DNA from 2 places in the Oleiphilus sp. HI0128 genome. Region 1 is predicted to be linked to the other one. Evidence: predicted binding sites of a transcription regulator. Region 1 holds the regulator's gene; the other holds the start of a gene.
The links. The regulator PhoB, encoded in region 1, activates phosphate uptake and scavenging genes when phosphate is short. The targets are predictions, from matches to a motif close to TGTCATANNNNTGTCANA.
Positions count from the first base shown of each region.

Region 1 (3,557 bases):
GACTGGCTGGCTAAGCCGGTAAAAGCACTGTCGGGCCGAACCGTTCTTCTGGTTGATGATATCCTTGATGAAGGGCATACCCTCTTACATGTACAGGATTATTGTCGGCAGCAAGGTGCAGCGCGTGTTCTGACGACGGTTTTATTGGATAAGCAACATGACAGAAAGGCGACCAAGGATCTGCTCGCTGACTATACTTGTTTAAATGTTGAGGATCGTTTTGTTTTTGGTTTTGGTATGGATTATCAAGGCTATTGGCGGAATGCGCCGGGTATTTACGCAGTTAAGGGCATGTGATGCTAAAGCCAGCCGCTCGGCGGATACCCGACTGGAAAGTGCCTAAACAATATGGTTCCTGGGTCTTTGATCAAGGTTCACTTACCAAGAGGCTTATCGAAGCATCAAATAATAACTTTAGTGTGCGTGTCACTTATCAAGGCTGGGCTGTACCAAGTCTTGAGGAGAGGCGGATACTAAAAGTGAGAGAGCGTCAGAAAGCGCTGGTCAGGGAAGTTGAGCTGCTTTGTTTCGGAGAAGTATGGGTGATAGCGCGCAGTATTATTCCGAAAACAACGCTAAGTGGTTATGAAAGACAGCTTCAGTATTTGGGAGATAAGCCTTTAGGCGCATTTCTGTTTAAATCCAGAGTTATGACGCGTAGTAAGCTTGAAAGTGTCTCCTTGGTGAAACAGTTTAAAGAACCCGTATTTGGGCGGCGCTCGGTATTTTTTCTTCGTCAGAAACCATTGCTGGTGAGCGAACTATTTATGCCTCGGGTATTTGAGGCAAGCAAACGAGAGAAATAGGCATATGAATACTCAGAGTAAACCCGCGTTTGCAAGTGTTGCAATGGACTACGTAAGGCTTGCGAGGTTGGATAAGCCTATAGGTATTTATCTGGTTTTGTGGCCAACGCTTTGGGCATTATGGTTTGCTGCCGAGGGCATACCAGCTATGGATGTGTTAGCTATTTTTATCGCCGGCTCTGTTTTCATGCGCTCGGCAGGCTGCGTAATCAATGACTTTGCGGATAGAAAAATAGACGGTCATGTAAAGCGCACTGAAGCTCGCCCTCTGGTGACGGGGCGGGTGAGTGCAAAACAGGCTTTGATCTTTTTCGCCGTTTTATGTCTGTTGTCTTTCATCCTGGTTTTGTTTACCAATAAACTGACAATTTACCTTTCATTTGGTGCACTCGCACTTGCTTCTGCTTATCCCTTCATGAAGCGCTATACTTATTTACCACAGGTGGTCTTAGGTGCTGCATTTGCCTGGTCCGTTCCTATGGCTTATGCCGCGCAAGTGAATGAACTGCCTGCGCATATCTGGTTGATCTATATGGCAACAGTCTTGTGGACCGTTGCTTATGATACGATGTATGCCATGGTCGATAGGGATGATGATATCAAAATCGGCGTTAAATCCACGGCCATCTTATTTGGTTCGGCTGATCGGGCGATTATCGCATTTTTGCAGGTTTTGGTGATATTGACGCTGAGCTTGTTAGGTGAACAGCTTGAAATGGGGCAGTTTTACTTTCTGAGTATTGTCGTTGCGTCGGTACTATTTGTATATCAGCAGCACTTGATTCGCCATCGTGACAGAGATGAGTGCTTTAAGGCGTTTTTGAACAATAACTGGGTGGGTATGGTTTTATTCCTGGGACTGTTTCTAGACTTTTATGTCAGGTGAATTGTAAAACTTCGCAAAAAGGAGCGCTCATTAGGTTCTCAGCATAGGCTTACAGTGTAGTGTCATAAAACTGTAACAGCTTGCCGTTTTAATACAGTTTGATTTTTGGAGTAAGTACTATGTCAGAAAAAACCGTATTAATTGTTGATGATGAAGCATCAATCAGAGAAATGATTGCTGTTGCTTTAGAAATGGCTGATTACAATTGTATCGAAGCTTCAAATGCGCAGGATGCATTTATTGCTATTGTGGATCAACGTCCCGATATGATTTTACTTGATTGGATGTTGCCAGGCACTAGCGGAATTGAATTGGCAAGACGCTTGAAACGCAATGAAGCGACCAGTGATATCCCTATTATTATGCTGACAGCTAAAACCGAAGAGGATAATAAAGTACAGGGTTTGGAAGTCGGTGCCGACGACTATATTACTAAGCCTTTTTCTCCTCGTGAATTGGTTGCTCGTCTTAAAGCTGTACTTCGTCGTGCGACGCCTGCGGGTGTCGAAAGTGAAATCGAAATAGATGGATTGGTACTTGACCCAGTTTGTCATCGCGTTACCGCTCACAATAATTTGCTGAGCATGGGGCCAACTGAGTTTAAGCTACTGCAGTTCTTTATGACGCATCAAGACCGCGTTTATAGCCGTTCCCAGCTACTTGATCAAGTTTGGGGTGGCAATGTCTATGTTGAAGATCGAACCGTTGATGTTCATATTCGGCGCCTTCGCAAGGCATTAGGTGAAAGGCATGAATACCTGGTTCAAACTGTTCGAGGTACTGGCTATCGTTTTTCTGCTCAAGGTGCTGCATAGCGCTTGAGCATTGGTAACTTTGTTATAAAATAAGAAAGGTGGCAAGGAGCTCGATTTTTCATGCACATGACTTCGATCATTGACGAAGGGTGCACACTCTCTGTACCGTTTGCGTTTTAATGGCAAACTATTGAATCAGAGAATGAATCTGTCTTCCTGTGCTGGAGCATAAGGTTATGCACAAACGAATCATCGGTCACTTATACTCCCTTTTTTGGGCTGTGATTGGCTTGCTGGTACTTGGCCTGCTGATTGGGGAATTAGCGTGGGTTCTCGCGATTGGCTGCTTTGCCTACTTAGCCTGGACAATCAGCCAGGCTGTTAAGCTGCATCGTTGGCTTTACAGTGTACAAGAAGACCAAGCAATTCCCGAAAGCCATGGTTTATGGGGCGATCTGTTTGACGGTCTATATCAAATTCAATATCAAAATCGCATTACTCAAGAAAACTTGCGGTCAATGATTGCTCGTGTCCAATTATCTACCAATGCACTAAAAGAGGCTGTCGTCATGACTAACTCTGAAGGTGCGATGGACTGGTGGAATGACTCTGCAAGTACAGTACTTGGCTTTAAACGAGAGTCAGATAGAGGTCAGCTGATAACAAATTTGCTTAGAGACCCTTCCTTTAAGCGATATTTTGAAAGCAAGAATTACGACGAACCTTTAGAGCTACGTTCACCTTTAAATAAAAGTGCAACTTTGCAAGTACATATCACTTTGTTTGGCAAAGATGACCGCTTGGTTTTCGCGCAAGATGTGACGCGTGTGCAGCGACTTGAACAGATGCGGCGTGACTTCGTTAGCAATGTTTCTCATGATATGAGAACGCCATTGACGGTTATTAGAGGTTATATCGAAACCTTCCAGGATGCTGAAGATACACCTAAGAAGTGGCGAAGAGCCTTAAATTCAATGCAAGAGCAAACGAAACGGATGGAAAGCCTGATTAGTGACCTCTTGTTACTCGCCAAGTATGAAACTGAAGGCCTGCCTAGTAATACTCAAGCGATCGATATCGAACCGGTACTACAAGAAGTCTACCGCGACG
Region 1 covers NZ_LWGG01000853.1:2,817-6,373, forward strand. Annotated here, with positions in the region: gene A3763_RS13235 (hypoxanthine-guanine phosphoribosyltransferase) at 1-297, shown strand, start outside; gene A3763_RS13240 (chorismate lyase) at 297-806, shown strand; gene ubiA (4-hydroxybenzoate octaprenyltransferase) at 811-1,692, shown strand; gene phoB (phosphate regulon transcriptional regulator PhoB) at 1,812-2,507, shown strand; gene phoR (phosphate regulon sensor histidine kinase PhoR) at 2,684-3,557, shown strand, end outside.

Region 2 (3,557 bases), on a different contig from region 1:
TTTTGATTGACTGAACATCAGGAGAAACCACTCTAAAGCCGACATGACATAGCGACTGACAAAGTGTAACGATACGAGAATCGTCTTTTCCAAAAGGAGACATGCCGTGAAAGAACGCAATGCATCCCTTCGGTTTTATATGCGGTTCATAGACATCAACACTGACGCAGCTGCTATCAATATCACTCCCCTCAAGATAAAGCAGTTCGCTACGGGCAGACTTCTCGCCCGACGCCTGCTCACCATGCAATGTCCACATCACATTCAATGCTTGCCAGGCCGCACGCATTATTTATCTTCCTGTTGTTCAATAACTTCAGGGATATAGCGCTTACGCTTCTTTTCCTTGATCTTACTGACATCGACCATCACTAAACCGTCGATACAATCACCAAAGTCAGGGTCAACACCAAAGCCCAAGAACTTTAGGCCACCCGGTTCACATAGGTCGCTATACTGCTTGTACAAAGTCGGCACGCTACAGCCCATATTCGACAAGATGTTCTTAAGAATCATAAAGTCTTCTTTATAATCCGTACCTGAAAAATTCTGGCTCAAGGCATCAAGCAGATCGTTTGAGAGCAAATAGGGGTGCTTCGATACAGCCTTAGGCCGAGATTCCGTCTCGTCAAAGCTGCCAAAATAAAGAGTGAAGAAGTAAACTAATAAATCTTTTGCTGCTTTAGGCAGGTCGTTCGAGATACTGACCGGACCATATAAGTATTTCACATCAGGGTTCTTGCTTAAGTAAGAACCGATGCCATACCAAAGGTAATCCAAACTTCGTTTGCCCCAATACTTAGGCTGAACAAAACTTCGCCCAAGTTCCGCCCCTTGCTTTAGTAGAGGAAGCATTGACTCGTCATAATCAAAAAGGCTGGCGCTGTATAAGCCCTGAATACCCTGCTGTTCGATAATGTCTTTGGCATTGCCCAGGCGATAGGCACCGACAATCTCCAACTCATTTTCATCCCATAAGACCAATTGACTATAGGACGAGTCATAGTGGTCAATATCACGCCGCTCACCTGTTCCCTCGCCCACTGCGCGAAAGGCAATTTCCCTTAAGCGGCCAATCTCTCTCAATACCGCGCAGCTTCCTTCGTTCTTATAGAGAAAGATCTGTTTATTATCACTGGTCTCACCCAATCGGTTTTGAGAAGCAATAAGCTGCTTAAGTATTTGACGTGATTCAGGGTGAGCAACCGGTGACTGGGTTTGCCATATCCCCTTTTTACCCTTACCCACTTTATAGAGGTGTTTTTTGAACAGTTTGACCTGAGTCTTAACTGGCAAACCACTCTTGGCATAGGTCTCATGAATGACAAGCTTACCGACACGGATCGCAACCGTCTTGCGTGTTTGCTTATACATTTCAGGCACAAGCATCATGGTAGAAAGCGGCTTATAGATCGCAGACACACCGTAAAACAGAGCAGAGTTTGCTGCATCAATATACAAAGGCAACACCGGCGCATTCATTTCTAAAGCTATATCAAGAAAGTCACGACGCCACTTGGTATCCGTCACCCCACTCGGGCGAATACGGGATAATTCTTCACTGGGGAAAAAGATCAGCACACCTTCTCGCTCCAGGTGTTCTTTCAAAGCGACATTACGTGTTTTAGCCGTATTCTCGGAGTAAGGCTGACAAGCCAAAGTAATCGGCGCAAGCGCATCTAACTCATGAACGCCTTCATCGACCACAACACGCACGTCTGACCTTACATCACTTACCAACTTGAATACCGCCGCTGCATCCAGAGTACCTAAAGGATGATTGGCGATAATCACCAAGCGGCCTTCAGTCGGAATTCGTTCTTTCTCATTCCAAGGCGTCTGAAAGGAAAACTCAAAGTGCTGAAGAATCTGCTCGACAAACTCAACACCTTTAAGGTGAGGATGATCTCGCAGGAAAGAGTCTAAGGTTTTTCGTGAACGAGATAGTGAGCTAAGCGGTGCTCGTAATATCTCGGGAATCCCACCGTTTTTATCGGCAAGGCCATCATTGCTAGACATGCGCTCGACAGCAGGTTGAAGTGTACCGTTTGTTTTCTCACTATCTACTGCCTTGTTAACCAACAAGCTCTGAAAACCCATACCTAGACTCCTGTGTTTTTAGGCAGGATAGTAATTCAGTGTGAAGCAAATGTGACGCTTTGGTGTCAGTTTGATGTCAATGGGATCACCACGGAACACAGTTGATAAACTTGACCCTAACCCGGTAGCCCTTTAAATTGCTTGCCTACTCATACGAATTCGCCACGAACAAGAGAGCCAAAATGAAATATATCGACACCCCAAACTTCGGCGCACCTGATGTCATGCAAGTTGCTGAAGGCGAACGCCCTGGCATTCAAGAAAATGAAGTACTGGTGAAGGTAGCAGCAGCCGGCGTTAATCGCCCTGACGTGATTCAGCGACAAGGCAACTACCCGGCCCCAAAAGATGCGTCACCCATATTGGGTTTGGAAGTAGCCGGTGAAGTGGTCGAAGTCGGTTCTGCCGTTACTACCTTAAAACAAGGCGATAAGATTTGTGCACTCACCAACGGTGGTGGCTATGCCGAGTATGTAAATGTACCAGAAAGCCAATGTCTACCCGTTCCTGAAGGCTACTCAATGGTGGAAGCAGCAGCCTTGCCAGAAACCTTCTTTACAGTGTGGTCAAACGTGTTTGATCGCGGTCAGCTGAAAGCGGGCGAGACCTTTCTTATTCATGGCGGTACCAGCGGCATCGGTACCACGGCGATTCAACTAGCCAAAGCGATGGGCGCAAAAGTCTATGCCACCGCAGGCAGCGATGAGAAAGCAAAAGCCTGTGAAGCGCTGGGTGCAGAGCTTGCAGTGAACTACAACGAACAAGACTACCTGCCCACTATCAAAGACCACAATGACGGCAAAGGCATCGACGTAATTCTTGATATGGTTGGCGGTGAGTATATTCAGAAGAACCTCTTCCTCGCCGCGATTGAAGGCCGTATTATCAATATTGCTTATCTTCAAGGCCCGATCAACAAGGTAAACTTCTTGCCCGTGATGCTAAAGCGTTTAACGCTGACCGGCTCGACGCTACGTCCTCAATCTTTGGACGCTAAGGCCGCAATTGCGCAACAGCTAAAAGAAAAAGTCTGGCCGCTGCTAGAGAACAAAACCATTAAGCCTGTGATCGCCAAAACCTTCGCACTCGAAGATGTTGTTGAGGCGCATACTCTAATGGAAAGCAATGCCCATATCGGCAAAATTATTTTAGACCTTTCACACTAAGCACTCATTCCACAAAGAGAACAGCGAAACATGCAAGCGCCTATCAAGCCCGAGACAATCAATGATCTGGACCTGTCGAAAGACTTCAATATAGGCCTTGCGTGCACGCGCCCTCAAATTCCCAACTTTGATATGCAGTCTACCGCGCTCATCGTTGACCATGGCGATGAGAGTAACGAATTACATCAAGCTTATTCTTATCAGCAACTCGATAAGGCATCCAACCAATGTGCTGCACGGTTAAGTGAATTGGGCTTGATAAAGGGTGACAGGGTCATGCTTTGGCTACCG
Region 2 covers NZ_LWGG01000798.1:13,890-17,446, forward strand. Annotated here, with positions in the region: gene A3763_RS11555 (alpha/beta hydrolase) at 1-289, opposite strand, end outside; gene A3763_RS11560 (lysophospholipid acyltransferase family protein) at 289-2,100, opposite strand; gene A3763_RS11565 (NAD(P)H-quinone oxidoreductase) at 2,283-3,266, shown strand; gene A3763_RS11570 (acyl-CoA synthetase) at 3,297-3,557, shown strand, end outside.
Region 2: a site for PhoB is predicted at 2,162-2,179, ahead of A3763_RS11565 (NAD(P)H-quinone oxidoreductase). Genes of this name have one in related genera too.